Regions from separate parts of the Siminovitchia fortis genome, predicted to be linked through region 1. Evidence: predicted binding sites of a transcription regulator. Region 1 holds the regulator's gene; the other holds the start of a gene.

What was found. Region 1 encodes LexA, which represses DNA repair genes until DNA is damaged. Its sites were predicted from a motif close to CGAACATATGTTCG; they were not measured.
Region 2: the regulator LexA is predicted to act here: its motif matches at 5,007-5,020, upstream of FS666_RS00315 (DNA polymerase IV).

Annotation. Positions count from the first base shown of each region.
Region 1 is NZ_VEKZ01000096.1:209-6,415, reverse strand. Features, by position in the region: partial or broken gene FS666_RS18600 (KGG domain-containing protein) at 1-37, opposite strand, end outside; gene FS666_RS18595 (catalase) at 215-2,263, shown strand; gene FS666_RS20535 (hypothetical protein) at 2,295-2,429, opposite strand; gene FS666_RS18590 (DUF488 domain-containing protein) at 2,522-2,884, shown strand; gene spoIIP (stage II sporulation protein P) at 3,007-4,092, shown strand; gene lexA (transcriptional repressor LexA) at 4,281-4,904, opposite strand; gene FS666_RS18575 (hypothetical protein) at 5,064-5,258, shown strand; gene FS666_RS18570 (YneB family resolvase-like protein) at 5,280-5,933, shown strand; gene FS666_RS18565 (DUF896 domain-containing protein) at 6,022-6,207, shown strand, end outside.
Region 2 is NZ_VEKZ01000001.1:47,066-57,165, reverse strand. Features, by position in the region: gene namA (NADPH dehydrogenase NamA) at 1-138, opposite strand, end outside; gene proC (pyrroline-5-carboxylate reductase) at 214-1,041, opposite strand; gene FS666_RS00330 (MBL fold metallo-hydrolase) at 1,501-2,454, shown strand; gene FS666_RS00325 (SDR family NAD(P)-dependent oxidoreductase) at 2,468-3,268, shown strand; gene FS666_RS00320 (YolD-like family protein) at 3,412-3,756, opposite strand; gene FS666_RS00315 (DNA polymerase IV) at 3,753-4,982, opposite strand; gene FS666_RS00310 (toxoflavin lyase-like VOC family protein) at 5,200-5,880, shown strand; gene FS666_RS00305 (RNA polymerase sigma factor) at 6,029-6,574, shown strand; gene FS666_RS00300 (hypothetical protein) at 6,528-7,475, shown strand; gene FS666_RS00295 (iron-sulfur cluster biosynthesis family protein) at 7,544-7,864, shown strand; gene FS666_RS00290 (hydroxymethylglutaryl-CoA lyase) at 7,861-8,757, opposite strand; gene FS666_RS00285 (toxic anion resistance protein) at 8,833-10,011, opposite strand; gene FS666_RS00280 (5-bromo-4-chloroindolyl phosphate hydrolysis family protein) at 10,008-10,100, opposite strand, start outside.

The DNA.
Region 1 (6,207 bases):
CTGTCATTTTATGGTCGTTATTCTTTTTGTCTGCCATTTCGAAACTCCTCCTTTCATGTAATGTGTGACTACTCTATTAAATTCCCGGTCTTTGTTATTTAAAACATTTTTAACTTTTTTGCAGGGTGATAATGAACAACCTTTTGAAGTTTTACAAAGGAATCAGAGGGTAGTTGCTATATATAGATTAATTGCCAGGGAGGAATTATAAAAAATGAGAGACGAGCGTAATGCAAATGCCGAGAGCAAGAACAAACAGCTGGATACTTATCGTTCGCATGACAAGGGTCAAAAGATGACAACAAATCAGGGGCTCAAAGTTTCGGAAGATGAGTTCTCACTGAAAGCCGGAGAACGTGGACCGACACTTATGGAGGATTTTCATTTCCGGGAAAAAATGACCCACTTCGACCATGAACGGATTCCGGAAAGGGTTGTTCATGCCAGGGGATACGCAGCTCACGGAGAATTTGAAGTCTATGAATCTATGAAGAAATATACTAAAGCAAAATTTTTGCAGGAACCTGGGGAAAAAACGCCAGTCTTTGTCAGATTTTCTACTGTTGTAGGATCCCGCGGCTCCGGAGAATTGGCAAGGGATGTCCGCGGTTTTGCCACGAAATTTTATACCGAGGAAGGCAACTATGACTTGGTTGGAAACAATATGCCCGTCTTTTTCATCCAGGACGCCATCAAGTTTCCTGATCTGATCCATGCGGTCAAACCGGAGCCCCATAATGAAATACCTCAGGCAGCGACCGCCCATGATACATTTTGGGATTTTGTTGCGAACAATCAGGAGTCGGCACATATGATCATGTGGGCTATGTCTGATCGGGCGATCCCGAGAAGTTTTCGGATGATGGAAGGGTTTGGTGTTAATACTTTCCGATTTATAAATGAAAATGAGGAGGCATTTTTCGTAAAGTTCCATTGGAAGCCTGCGCTTGGAGTCCATTCTGTCGTTTGGGATGAAGCGCAAAAGTTGAATGGTAAAAATCCGGACTTCCATCGGCAGGATCTTTATGAATCAATTGACCGCGGTGATTATCCGGAATTTGAACTGGGCGTACAAATTATTGGAGAAGAAGATGAGTTTATGTTTGATTTTGATATTCTCGATCCTACCAAAATTTGGCCTGAAGAAGATGTTCCGGTAAAAATCATTGGAAAAATGACATTGAATCGTAATGTCGATAATGTCTTTGCAGAAACGGAACAGGTTGCTTTCCATCCGGGCAATGTCGTTCCCGGCATAGATTTTACAAATGATCCTCTTCTTCAGGGACGGCTGTTTTCCTATACCGATACGCAGCTGATCCGGTTGGGCGGGCCGAATTTTCATGAACTGCCAATTAACCGCCCTGTCTGCCCTTTCCATAATAACCAGCGGGATGGCTACGCTCGGCAAACAATCAATGTGGGACAGGTCAGCTATCATAACAATTCGCTGGCGGGTAATACTCCTGCCGCAGCCTCTGAGGACGAGGGAGGATATAAGCATTATCAGGAGAAAATTGACGGACGAAAAATACAGGCGAGAAGCGACAGTTTCAAAGACCATTTTTCACAGGCTGTTTTGTTCTGGAACTCGATGAGCGAACCTGAAAAAGAGCATATCATCAACGCTTTCAGCTTTGAATTGGGTATGTGTAAAGAGAAAGATGTCCGGCAGCAGGTAGTGGATATGCTTTCAAATGTGGACCTGGATCTGGCCCAAACAACAGCGAAAAATGTAGGGGTCCGGCCACCTGCTGAAAGCCTGGCTCCTAAAGTTAACAAATCTTCGCCGGCACTAAGCCAGGAGAACACGGTGAAAAAGCCGGACACTCGCAAAATCGCGGTTTTAGTCGCAGAGGGCTTTAACGAAAATGTGCCTGTAATCTTGGAAGCTTTAAAGAAAGTGGGGGCCCAGCCTGTTACAGTTGGTGAAAAGCAAGGTTTTATCAAAGGTCAAAATGGTGCTGAATTGGAGGTTGAACAGACGTTTGCCACGGGAGATTCCGTTTTGTTTGATTCAGCCTATATTGTCGGCGGTGAAAAGACCAGCCATCAATTTTTTGAGTCGGCTGCCTATTTCATAAAAGAAGCGTTCGCCCACTATAAGCCGATTGGAGCATCCTATCAAGGGAAGCAGCTGCTCGAGGAACTTAACCTGCCGAGCAATGCCGGAGTTATAACAGGTGATGCGTCGGGCGGATTTTTAGAAGAGTTTACAAAAGCCGTTGCAGAGCACCGTTTTTGGAACAGAAAAACCCTCTGAGTACGGGGCAGGGATTGATTGCCTGTCCCGTTTATTTTTCCGGCTTCTTCTCCTCACATTCAAAGCAGATGATCTTTCCGTCTTTGAGAATTACCCCGTTAAAAAAGCCGTTTTCGCAATAAATTTCCTTGCCGCACGTTTTGCAATGCCCTGCCAATTCTCGCATGGCTAAACAACTCCTTAAAAAAGCACTGTTCTTTTGATAGTATAAATCCCAAAGTGGCAAGAATGAAAATAATCTGCGAGAAAGGAGTCTTTATGGGAAGCGTTAAGATTAAAAGAATCTATGATGAACCTTCATCGGGTGATGGATATCGTGTTTTGGTAGATCGGATTTGGCCGCGGGGAATCTCAAAGGAAAAGGCGCAAATTGATGAATGGATGAAAGAGCTTGCTCCAAGCACCGAGCTGAGGAAATGGTTTCAGCATGACCCTGAAAAATTTCCGGCGTTCAGGGAAAAATATCTCTCTTATTTGGAAGAGAATGAAACGTGTCAAAAGAATTTGGAAGAATTGAAAGAGCGGATGAAAAATGAGGATGTAACCTTGCTATATGGTGCAAAGGATGAAAAACATAATCAGGCAGCCGTTCTGAAAGAAGTTCTTTTAAAGTGCGAATAATAGCATTAATACAGCAGAAGAATCCATGAGCCCCTAAGACAGCTCATGGTTTTTTGTATTCATAGTCTCTCATCATTTTCATATAAATGAATAAACACGTTAAAACATAAAGGATGAAAATGATGCTAAAACTTGCAGCCAAATTCTTTGTAACCGTCACCGCACTATTTTGTCTAGTTTCCGCAATTGCTTTTTCAAGTGTAAAAATCAGTTTGCTGTCATTTATCGCCAATGACCCTACAAGAACAGAGTCTTTTCTGTATGTTATGTCATTGGAAAACCAGGCTTTAAAAAGGATTCTGCCGGAAGGGTACGAGAGATCGTTTGGGAAAGATGCATTGGAACTGTTCACGAATATCAATCTCAGAAACATGAAATCTTTTTTGATCAGCGAAATACCCGGGCTGAATGCTGCCACTCCCAAAATCATCGTGGCGGGCAAAGGAACCGATTTTACTAACCTCCCTATTGAATCCCCGCCGCCTGCCGATTTTGATATTTATGAGGGTGGGGAGGAATATACAGAGGAAAAACCGGTTGAGGATTCACAAACAAAGGATCATGCCGTCTTTATCTATTCGACACATAATACGGAATCCTTTTTGCCAATGCTTCCGGGAGTGACGGATCCAAATCGCGCCTGGCATAAAGAGAAAAATGTCTCTTTGCTCGGGAAGCGGCTAGGAAAGAAACTTGAGGAAAAAGGAATCAAAACATTGGTAAATAATAAAGACATACAAGGGATGCTAAAAAAAAGAGGCATGAGATACGAACAATCATATGAAGCTTCAAGAGAGGTAGTAGTTGATGCGATGAATCAAAATAAACAGGTCCGGTATTACATTGACATCCATCGCGACTCTCTAGGAAGGGCGGTGACCACTGCAACGATCAATGGGGAAAAATACGCCAAATGCCTGTTTGTCATTGGTGAAGCACACCCGAATTATGAAAAAAATCTTGAATTTGCCACCAGCCTGCACCACTCCATTCAAAAGAAATACCCAACTCTTTCACGCGGGGTTTTTGGTAAAACAAAGGCTGGCGGAAATAACGGAATATATAATCAGGACTTGTCCGAGAATTCCTTATTAATCGAGATAGGCGGTGTGGATAATACTCAGGAGGAATTGGACCGGACAGTTGATGTACTTGCAGATGTTATCAGCGAATACTATTGGGGAGAATCAATGGAGGTGAATAAATAGCGTATTATTGAAATAAAAAAAGAGCCTTTTTTCAGGCCCTTGATGATTGACATCACGCACATAACAATTTTCTCTTAACCAATTTGCTTTAGATGTTTACGGGCTGAAGATGTTTGTTCGCATTTGCAATTATTTACGTAAAAAGCGCTTCCTCCAATTACTGAAGTCACGGGTATCTACGCTAAAATCTAATGAATGTTACGTCTGTATAATCCCACCACTTTTCCAAGTATGGATACGTTCTGTACGATAATCGGCTCCATATTTGAGTTTTCGGGCTGGAGTCTAAAGTATCCGTTCTCTTTATAAAATCTTTTGACAGTCGCTTCATTCTCTTCTGTCATCGCTACGACGATGTCGCCGTTGTCCGCGGTTTGCTGTTGTCTGACAATTACATAGTCTCCGTCAAGAATTCCGGCTTCGATCATGCTTTCACCAATAATTTCAAGGATGAATGTTTGATCATCGGAGGGGATCAGCTGTTCGGGAAAGGGGAAGTAATCCTCGATATTCTCTACAGCTGAAATAGGCACTCCGGCAGTAACCTTACCGACAAGGGGAAGATTGACTGCGTTTTTGGCAGGGACAGCCGCATTCTCCTGATCAAGGACTTCTATGGCTCTCGGTTTGGTCGGATCTCTTCTGATCAAACCTTTGCTTTCCAATCTTGCCAGGTGTCCATGTACAGTTGAACTTGATGCCAGGCCTACGGCTTTCCCAATTTCACGCACAGAAGGAGGGTACCCCTTTTTTCTCACTTCTTCCTTAATGAAAGTTAAAATAGCTTCCTGCCTTTTTGAAAGCTTGGACATTGTTTCACACCCTTTTATATCTATTATGAGCTATCCATATTATAGCACGCGGGTTCTTTTAATACAAACGTAAGTTCGAATTTTTGTTTGACACAAACCTACGTTCTGGTTATAATGATTTTAAATAAATGCGAACAAATATTCGGGGAGAGGATATGGATGTTGTCAATCATAAGGAATCATTCTTTTATCGTCATCTTTTGTATTGTTTCAATTATAATGGGGCTGTTATTTATTTTTAACCTGGCGGAAGAAGAGCAGGCTCCCAGTATGATGGGAAACCAACAGAATGTTTATGCCGAGCAAGCACAGAACAGCCAAGGATTGATAATAAAGGAACAAGAGTTAGAATAAGTGTCCAATGGAGTGTTTGATATGAAAGTGATCATTTATTGCAGGGTAAGCACTGAAAAACAAGAGCAGGAAACCTCATTGGCCAGGCAGGAAGAGGAATTGTCGGCTGCCGCCGGAAAATGGGGCTTTCAGGTTGACTCCGTCATTCATGATCAGTCGAGCGGATATGACCTGGACAGGCCCGGGTTAATGGAAATGCTGGATAAAATTTCTTCCGGGAACATCGATGCAGTTCTGATCCAGGATGAAACCAGGCTTGGCCGTGGAAATGCCAAAATCGCCCTTATACATTTTTTATTTAAGGAAGATGTCAAGCTGTATTCACTTGCCCATGACGGTGAACTTCAAGTATCTGAAACAGATTCTATGCTCCTTCATATAATAGGAATGGTAGAAGAATATCAGCGGAAGCTGCATAATATCAAAATCAGGCGCGGTATGAAAAGAGCGGTGGCAAAAGGCTATCGGCCTGAACAAAACTTAAAGAAACGCGGCAATATAAACGGAAGAGAGCGGAAAGAGATCCCGGTGGAAGAGATTGTCCGGCTCAGGCAAAACAGCCTGACCTTTGAAGAGATTGCCTCGGTCATTAGAGGTTTCGGATATGATGTTTCAAAAGCTACCGTCCATAGAAGATACCAGGAATATATGGATCGGAATGACAGCCGAAATTAAGGCGATTATTCAATACTCCTTTATTGTTTTCAACCGGTTTTTCTAGTAGTATTGACTTGCGGCAAAATGAAAACGAAGGAGTTTTTTTATGCTTTCAAAAGAAAAACTCGATAGGATCAATCAACTCGCAAGAAAAGCAAAGAGTACAGGCCTGACAAAAGCAGAGGCAAAAGAGCAGTCAAAGCTTAGAGGGGAATATTTGCAGTCTTTTCGTGCCTCTATGAGACAGACGATTGAGAATGTAAGAGTATTTGACCCAAACGGAGACGAAGTG
Region 2 (10,100 bases), on a different contig from region 1:
TGTATAGTGGGTATAATGCCAATCATTGGCCATGCCGTCTTCATTATGGCAGGAGTACATGCACATAGGAGACATGACAATGCGATTTTTCAATGTTACATTGTTTATTTCATATGGTTCAAACAGTTTCACAGCCATTCAGTAAAAGCCCCTTTCGTCATCTGGTCATTCATTATTATACCAAGATGGGGCAAAAGAAACCCAATGGCAGGCTCAGACCGGATGTTTCGATTCATGGATTTGGCCCAGGCGCTTTGATTGCTCCGCTGCTGCCTTGATGCATTGAATAAAGGCTTCTTCGACCTTGTTCCTTTGGAGCACTTCGATTCCGGCTTCCGTTGTTCCGCCCGGACTTGTTACAGCTTTGCGCAGCTCGGAGGCAGCGCAGTCCGAGGAGCTCAACATTTCTGCAGCTCCTGCCAATGTTTGGAGAATAAGCTGCTTTGCCATATTGGAATCAAGGCCGATTTCCTGGGCGGATTGCTCCATCGCTTCCACTACATAGTAGATATATGCAGGGCCGCTCCCGGAAAGGGCTGTTATGGCATCGAGCTTGTTCTCTTCGACAACAGCAGTCATTCCAATAGATGAAAACACTGTAGCAGCAAGTTTCTTTTGATGATCGGAAACACGTTGATTGAACGAAACAGCCGTCGCTGATTTTCCGACACTTGCGGATGTATTCGGCATGGCCCTTGCCACAGCGCATGGCACTTTTAATTTTTCTTCCATAAATGCAATGGATATGCCAGCCATGACGGATATGAAAAATGTATCCATCCGGATGTATGGCTGGATCTTCTGAAGGACGGAGTCCGCATCTTTCGGCTTCACTGCAAAAATGACAATGTCGGCGCCTTTGAACAGTCCTTCCATGTCATATGTCGGCCGGATTCCGTAACGGCGCTTAAGCTGTTCTAATTTCTTCCGGTCCTCACGGTTGGTGACAAGGATGTCTTCCCCCCGGCAAATATTTTTTTCAATTAAACCGGCAATGATTGCCTCTGCCATGGATCCGGCCCCGATGAATGAAATCTTCATATGTTCTCCCTCCATTTAAAAAAGCGCAAGCGCCTTGTTCAGCGTGTATAAAAACAAAAAACCCTTCATCCATCAAAGGACGAAAGGGTTGACTTTCGCGGTACCACCTTTATTAACTGCCAACGAAAAGCAGTCATCTCAAACCCTGTAACGCAGGGGGACGGTCAGTTTTGGCTGACAGCTCACTTGGGCAGGTTCGATAAGATAGTGGATGATGGAGCCTTCCAGCCGCTGGACTCCAATCTCTTTCATCATTTGCTTATCTACTGATCCCGATCATCGCTGTTTTAAGTCAAGTTTATATAAGATTATGCTGACAGAATACAAAATTGTCAAGGGATATAGATGAACAATTCCCTGTTTCTATCCAAATATAATGACATTATACGCAAAAATCGATAAACTATACATGTTTATGTTATGAATTCTTTTTTAAAATAATGAAGTTGAGGGATAAGTATGGACGAGAAAATTTTTAAGCTGGTTTTGCCAACACCGTTTGACGTGGGAGACGTCAATGTTTATCTTGTCAAAGGAGATTCTCTGACCTTGATTGATGCAGGGGTCAAAACCGAAGAGGCATGGGAAGCATTTAAGAAGCAATTCAAGGAAACAGGCTTTAAGCCCAGAGATATTGAACAGGTCGTATTGACGCACCACCATCCGGATCATGCAGGGCTGCTCGAATGGCTGCCGGAAGATATTCCTGTATACGGCCATCCGTATGTCCGCCCATGGATTGAAAAAGACAAAGAGTTTATAAGATCATATGATCAGTTCTACAGCCGCCTTTTCACTGAATTTGGCATGGAGGGGGACTCTGAGAAGATGCTTGCAGCTTTGAAAGCACCTCTCCGGTATTCGGCAAAGCGTGCGCTGACTTATGAAATTGAAGAGAGGGACGTCATTCCGGGATTTGAGAATTGGACGGTATTCGAAACACCGGGGCATGCGCAAAGCCATTTGGCTTTTTACCGTGAAGAAGACGGGACGCTGATTGCGGGGGACCACATCCTTGCGTCCATTTCTTCCAACCCGCTGCTTGAACCATCTCTTGACCCTTTGAAGGACCGCCCAAAGCCGCAGCTTCAATATAACAGGTCACTTCGTAAAATGCTGGATTTGGAGATCCGCGAAGTCTTTACGGGCCATGGGCCTGAGGTGAAAAAGGCGCACGAATTGATCGAACGCCGCCTTTCAAGGCAGCATGACCGCGCCATGCAAGTGCTGGAGCTGCTGAAGGAAAGGCCGTTCACAACATTTGAATTGACGAAAATCCTTTTTCCTGCTGTCTATGAAAAACAGCTCGGACTGACATTGTCTGAGACGACAGCCCAGCTTGATTATCTTTTGTCAAACGAAGCAATTACGAAGCGGATAAGCGATAATGGTACGGCTTATTTTTCAGCGTGACGGAGAATAGAAAATGAGAAAAAATGAGCGTTTAAAAGGGAAAACGGTTGTTATTACCGGAGCTTCGGGGGGATTGGGTGAACAGACGGCTTACCGGTGTGCAGCAAGCGGTGCAAATCTTGTACTGCTTTCCCGCAATGTGAAAAAGCTGGAAGAGATGGCTGAAAGCATCCGTGAAAAATACGGCGTAAGCTCCTTGGCCTTGAAGCTTGACATCTCCAGGCACGAGGACATTCCGGCTGTTTTTCGGGCCATTTTTGAAAAAACCGGCCACATCGACATTCTGGTTAATAATGCCGGTTACGGAATATTTGCCGAGGCGAAAGACGTGACACCGTCGGATGTCGAGGGGATGTTTGCAGTTAATGTCGTCGGGCTGATTGTCTGCACAAAAGAAGTGATCCCTTCCATGAGGAAAAGAAAATCCGGGCATATCATCAACATTTCCTCGCAGGCGGGAAAGCTGGCCACCCCAAAATCGAGCGTGTATTCAGCGACGAAGCATGCGGTATTGGGCTACACAAACAGCTTGCGTATGGAACTGGCCGGTGACGGCGTTTTTGTGACGGCCGTTAATCCGGGTCCTATGGCTACGAATTTTTTTGATCTTGCGGATCCGAGCGGAAACTATGTCAAAAACCTGGGCCGGCATATACTGTCCACTGAAAAGGTGGCTGAAAAAGTTGTGGATGCGATGCTGACGAACCGCAGGGAGATCAATTTACCCGGCTGGATGAACGCGGGCAGCATCCTGTACACTTTGTTTCCGAAGCTTGTTGAACGCCTTGGGAAAAAAGCATTTTTTAAAAAGTAATTTGGTGGAGCTATGGGTGCCCGTTAATCTTTTAAATTGCGAAACCCAGTCGCAGATTGTTCAACGAAATAGACAATCCCTAAAATTGTTCAGGTCTCAAGGGAGGTCTATTTCTTTTTTTCTTGTGATAGGTAAGGCCACCACTAATTAATTTCGGCATTTATAATTCTTTTAAAGGGAATAGTGAGAGTCTCTTCATTATGAACCATTTTTAACCAACCTTCATGTATATCTACTTTTTGAATCCACCCAAAAAAGTTTGCCGGCCCATGTTTTTTTGCATAAGTAATCGTAACAGCCTGCCTTGTTTCAATTGATTTAATGATTACACGATTGATTTCTTGAAGCTGATCGTTGTCTAGTATGGCAGGCGTAAATTCTTGCTGTTTACGCCTTTCCTCCAGTAACTGCTCCCTATGTTCAGGCAGCATCATTCTACTTGATTCCCAACGTAAATTGTAACCAGGAGTGAGCTTATTGGCCCTCATTTATAATGACCTCCAATTTTGTGCGCTCTCTCATGAGCTTGCCCGGCATTTGTGATGGATGAAGCTCTATATATGGCAGTACGTCCATATTTATCCCAGATGCTATCTAGCGCTGTATTCAACTGCTCCCGATAAAGGTAGTTGTCAAATAAATCGATCTGATACTGATGGGATGGCTGAAGATGAGACAAAGACACTCCTAAGCTTCGGATGGGTTGGCAATCCCAGTATTTTATAAATAATTTGTATGCCGCATGAAAAATGTCCAGGTCGTAATTGGTTGGAACCGGCAGCGTCACTTGCCGATTAAATCCGGTAGGACAATTAAAGTCTGCACCCCTGACGCTGCATGATACAGTTACACCCATATATCCTTTTTTTCGACATCTTCGAGCGACCTCGGTACACAATTCAAGGAGTACTATTTTTATGTCCTCTATTTTCGTGTAGTCTCTGGGCAAAGTCATATGATGGCCAACTGCTTTTTGTTGGTTATGGGTCTTGACAGTGACGGGCGAATAGTCGATCCCATTGGCTGTCTGCCATAAAACCTCTCCATTAATGCCCCATCTTTTCTTCAGCAATTCAACTGGAAATTTAGCCAGTTCTCCAATTGTAGAAATTCCCATTCCTCGCAAATGTCTCCCCATTTTTTCACCTACACCAAGTGTCTTTTCAATTGGCAATTTCCATAGTTGATCGATATTATCTTTATCTAATCGAAAAATGCCAACCTTATTTTTTTTGGCAAAATGATCGCATGCCATTTTGGCCAGCACTTTATTAGGACCGATGCCGATTCTTGAGTAGACGCCTATATCATTCAGTATTTTTATTTGCAGTTTTTTAGCCATCTCAAATTGATGGCCAAATATTCTTTGGCTGCCTGTGACATCCATAAACTGCTCGTCTATTGAATATGGTTCGACTAAATCAGTAAATTCTTCCATGATTCGGCTAATTTGAAGAGATACATCGATGTACAGCTGCATGTGAGGGCGGACCACTTCTACATGAGGACACTTTAGCTTTGCGGACCCTAAAGTCTCGGCAGTCGTGATGCCGAACTTTTTGGCTAATGGACATGCAGCTAGAACAATTCCGCTTCTGCGTTCCGGATCTCCTGCGACGATTACAGGTTTATCCTTTAATGAGTGGTCACGGACCTTTTCAACTGATGCGTAGAACGATTGGATGTCTGCAAGGAAAATCACTTTATTCTTCATTCAGTTATCTCCCACCTTTAAAACAGAACATATATTCGCATATTTATTATATGGGAATATATGTTCTTTTAATACTGGGAATTAATGTATTTTATCACAAGAGGACAAGGCAAGAGTTCAATAAATCAAAAAATTTGCTTAAAGGAGAAGTTCTATGGATATTAGATACAGAAACAAACATTTAAAGTACTTGAATTTTTAGGAGGGGATATTGTTTATGGAAATCAAGTTGCTGACGTTGCAAACTGCTCAGTTAGAGACGATGAAAGAATTTTATACGGAATGTTTAGGTTTTTCTCTTCGTGGTGAAAGTCCAAATGCTTTTCAAATCCAAGTGGGAACAAGCATTTTAGAATTTATCGATGAAAATGTAGCAGGGACCCCTTATTATCATTTTGCTTTCAATATTCCATCCAATCAATTTCAAGAAGCAAAGGCATGGTTGAAAGGAAAAACAACGCTGTTATTAGAGGATGGGGAAGATGAGGCAGATTTTTCATTCTGGCCTGCACATGCTTGTTATTTTGAAGATCCATCAGGAAATATTGTCGAACTCATTGCACGATACAGGGAGAATCCGATGAAGGAATCACCATTTTCGGTAAATCATATTTTGAATATCAGTGAAATTGGGTTGGTTGTAAAAGATGCGCCCAAAGTCGGCGAACAATTGAAAGCGATCAACATTTTTGAAAGTGATAATGAACCAATTACTCATTCTTCTCTACATTTCATGCAAGAAAATAAAAACGGGGTTTTCATAATTTTAACGAGCGTCGGTAGAAGGTGGTTGTTCTCCGAAAAAAAATCTGAAATTTTCCCACTGAAAATAACACTTGATAAGGCCGTTTTAGGTGTAAATGAACAAAATGAATTTTTTATAAATAACCGGCTGTAACAGGGCAGAGGACAAATTCCATGCAAATGAATAAAGCAGTTGTATGCGCGGGGAAATGGTTCTTTCGCGTGCTTTTTTATGGTATGAAATTTCATTGTAAGATAATTCATCCCCGATCGTCTAATATGTAGAGGAGAGGAGGGACGGTGTGAAGGAATATTCGATTGAAGACTGGTTTGAGAAATACGAGCGGGATATTACAAGCTTTCTTATTTACTATACAGGATTTACAGATGTGGAAGACCTGGTCCAGGACACTTTCCTGATCGCAATCAATAAAATTTCCAAATTCAAGGGGGGCTCCAATCCGAAAACCTGGTTAATAGCCATTGCGAGAAACATTGTGATAGACCGTTATAGAAGAAAAAGAGTCTGGCAGAGGATCAAGCATTATTTCACCTCCGATCAGGAGCAGGTCCCCGGATCGGAGGACATCATCATCCAAAGCCAGGAACAGCAGCAATTATACGATGCCATTGAACGGCTTTCTTCCCGGCAAAAGGAAGTGGTGATATTACGGGGGATTTTGGAGCTGTCATCCAATGAAACTGGCGAAATATTAAAATGCACTCCAAACAGCGTGAATGTCACTTATCACAGGGCATTGAAAAAGTTGAAGGAATTAATGGAAGAGGAGGGGTTTGATTTTGAGGGAAACAGAGCAAATCAAAGAAAGTCTAAAGAGCCTTCCTAAATATTCATTATCGAAAAAGCAGCGGCAAAATATATTATCGAAATTGCAGCAAGACAGCACTTATAAAAGAAAAAGCTTTAAACCGGCAGCAGCCATCGGTTCTCTTTCAGTCATTTTATTTATTCTGGTCTTTTCGCAGTTTGGAGGAAATTTTATTCAGGAACTCGCAATGAACAGTGAATCTTCCGAGATGGAATCTTCCATCGCCGACAAGGCTGAAATGTCGTTGGATATGGAGTATGCAGCGGAGGGACGCACCTTTACACTCCCGGATACAAAGCAGGAAGTCTTCGGCATTGAAGGAAAAGTCGGGATTTTAAATGTCTTTGACCATTTCGTCGCGGAAGATCCGAGAAGGGTTGCCAAGCTGATGATTTTCTTTTGGGGAAATCCCGAAGAGCTTGCCGGGAAGGATTATGAGATTGAAGCGGCGAACAATAATGAAAGGATCATTTTATCAGAAGGCATATTATCGGAGGGTCTTTACGGGGACGATGCCCATGTGTTGACACAATTTACGCCTTTTCCCGAGGAAGGGTTATGGCAGCTCTCGTTTTATGTGGATGGCCAATTATTTGATAAATTTTCATTGGAAGTCCTGCCTCCATTCCCTAAAACGGAAAACTATACGCTTGAAAAATCTCCAAAAGAAATGGAGATTCGCAAAGAAACAGACATGACGATAGAAAGTTCAGGGAAAGATAAAAAGAAAATTGGCGTACAATTATTAAATGAGGATGGAAAAACAGTGTCTGAGCATACTTTTGTGCAAGAGACCGAACATATTGATGCTTCGACGAACAGTCCTATTTATATATACGGCGGAAAACTGTCTTTTCCGGAGAAAGGGACCTGGAAGTTAAAAATTGATGGAGAAGAAACAGGAAGTTTCGAAAACTGAAATTGTGCTTCTCGTTTAGGCTTCCAGTACAAACCCTCCTAAAAAAGAGCAGGAAGGATGATAGAAAAATGGTCAACATTACCTTAACTCCCGAAGCAGCCAATCAAATCAAAAAAAAGCTTGCAGGCAGGGATTTGGACCTGAAGCTGATGTATGACATCGATGGCTGCTCCCTCAGCGGCATTCCCACCCTCAGGCTTATGGATAAGCAAGAGAGGGGAAGCGACGAGATATCGGTGCAGACAAACGAAATGCCTGTATGGGTGGAGAAATCAAAGCTTATTTTTTTTGATGATCATCTTGAAATTGATTTTTCTGAACAGAGTCATACCTACCAACTTGCCAGCACCGCTGAAATCTTGAACGGCAGAATGAGCCTGCTCGATTAGCTGGATGTTCCGGCCAATTGATAATAGCCGGTATTGATTGGCCTGGAGACGGCAGGAGCGATCAGGTCAATCGCTTCAGTCAGTTTGTCAAGGTCGATTCCCGTATCGATTCCCATGCGCTGCAGCATATAGACGACATCCTCCGTTGCCACGTTTCCGGTAGCTCCAGGAGCAAAAGGGCAGCCGCCGAGTCCGCCTGCTGATGTATCAAAGCGGTCGATGCCCGCTTGCAGTGCGGCAAAAATATTGGCCAAGGCTGTCTTTCTAGTATCATGGAAATGAGCCGCAACCATCAGTTCAGGAAGTTCCTTTTTGACCTTTGAAAAAAGTGAAAATGATTCAGTCGGCACAGCCATGCCGATCGTATCAGCCACGCTCAGCTCATCCACACCGGCTTCTGCAAATTCCCGGCAGAGCGATACTGTATCGGTTTCCGCTATTTTTCCCTCATAAGGGCAATAAAAGGCGGTAGAAATACAGGCCCTGACGAAATAGTTCTTCTTTTTCAATTCGGATATGACAGGTTTTAATTCCTCCATGCTTTCTTTCGTCGGCTTGTTGATATTTTTCTTGTTGAAGGTGTTGCTGACGCCTACAAATACTGCAACCGATTTGACGGAGGTTTCCATCACCCGGTCAACGCCGCGGCGGTTTGGAGCCAGCACGATGCTTCTGACCCCGGCAGGGGCGGTATGAACGATTTCAGCGGCATCGCGCATTTGCGGAACCCACTTGGGGGAAACAAAGGAAGTGATTTCCATTTCTTTGATTCCTGAAGCCGCCAACAGCCGGATGAATTCTTTCTTTACATCGGTATCCACAAAACTTTGTTCGTTCTGAAGGCCGTCCCTGGGACCGACTTCAATAATGGTCACATTTTTTGGTAAATTCACGTAAACACCCTCCCTAAGCCAGAAAAGCCGGACTATGCGTATCCGGCTTTTCGTGGTGTTGTTAGGTTTTGTTGGTCATTTTAAGCTAAGCAGCTTTTGCTTCAATTCGTTTTCCATTGTGACAAGCTCCTGCTCGGCCTGGGCGCGTTTCGTCCGGCCTTCTTCCTGGATCTTGATCGTTTCTTCCAGCGTGGAGATCAGGCTGGCCTGTGTTTTTTTCAAAGTCTCGATATCGACAAGGCCGCGCTCGTTTTCCCGGGCTGTTTCCAACGTATTGGATTTAAGCATTTCAGCGTTTTTAAGAAGCAAATCGTTCGTTGTTTTTGATACCTGTTTCTGTGCTTCAACAGCCTGCCGCTGGCGGAAAAGGGAAAGTGCAATCGCAATTTGGTTTTTCCAAAGCGGAATGGCCGTCACAATCGATGTTTGGATCTTTTCGGCCAAAGCCTGGTTCGTGTTCTGGATCATCCGGATTTGCGGGGCGCTTTGAATCGTTATTTGCCTGCTTAATTTAAGGTCATACAGCCTTTTTTCAAGCCGGTCGGCAAATTGGATCATATCATTTACATCCTGAAATGCCATCTGGTCCCCTGAGGCTTCCGCCTTTTTCTTCAGGGCAGGAATCGTTTCCGTCCGAATCTCCTCAAGCTTTACCTCGCCCGCTGCAATAAAAATATTCAATGCATGGAAATATTCTTTGTTTTTCTCATACAATTGTTCCAACATCTGTATATCTGAAATAAGCACATCTTTTGATTGATTCAGCTTCACGCTGATCCGGTCGATCTGGGCGCCGGTTTTTTGGTATTTTGACATCGTTTCCTGGATGGAGTTCGATATTTTTCCGAACATTTTCGAGAAAAAGTTCTTTTTCTCTGGTGAAAGCTCTTCGGGATTAATCGATTTCAGTTTCCCCATCAATTCATTCAAAATATCGCCAATCGGCCCGATATCCTTATTTTGAACATGGTCCAGCATGGAGCTTGAAAAATTGAGAAGCTGTGACTGCGCCTGCGTACCATATGAGATGATCGCCTGATGATTGGAAGGATCAATTTGCTTTGCAAGATCCAATGCCCGTTTTCTGCTTTCTTCCGGCAGGGCATCCACAAGCTTGGCTGGCTTGGGGGCAGCGGGCTCCGCCGATTGCGGCTCCAGGGCAAGCTCCTGCTCCCCGAACGGATTGGCAAGCAGATCATCCAATCCATCCGTAAATTCGTCTTTCAATACTTTTTCATTCAATGGTTCACTCATTCTTTCGTGCTCCTTTCATCATCAAGGGGGTGGTATTCCAATTTTTTCAGTGAGTGTTTTGCAACATCCAACTCGAATTGTAATTCATC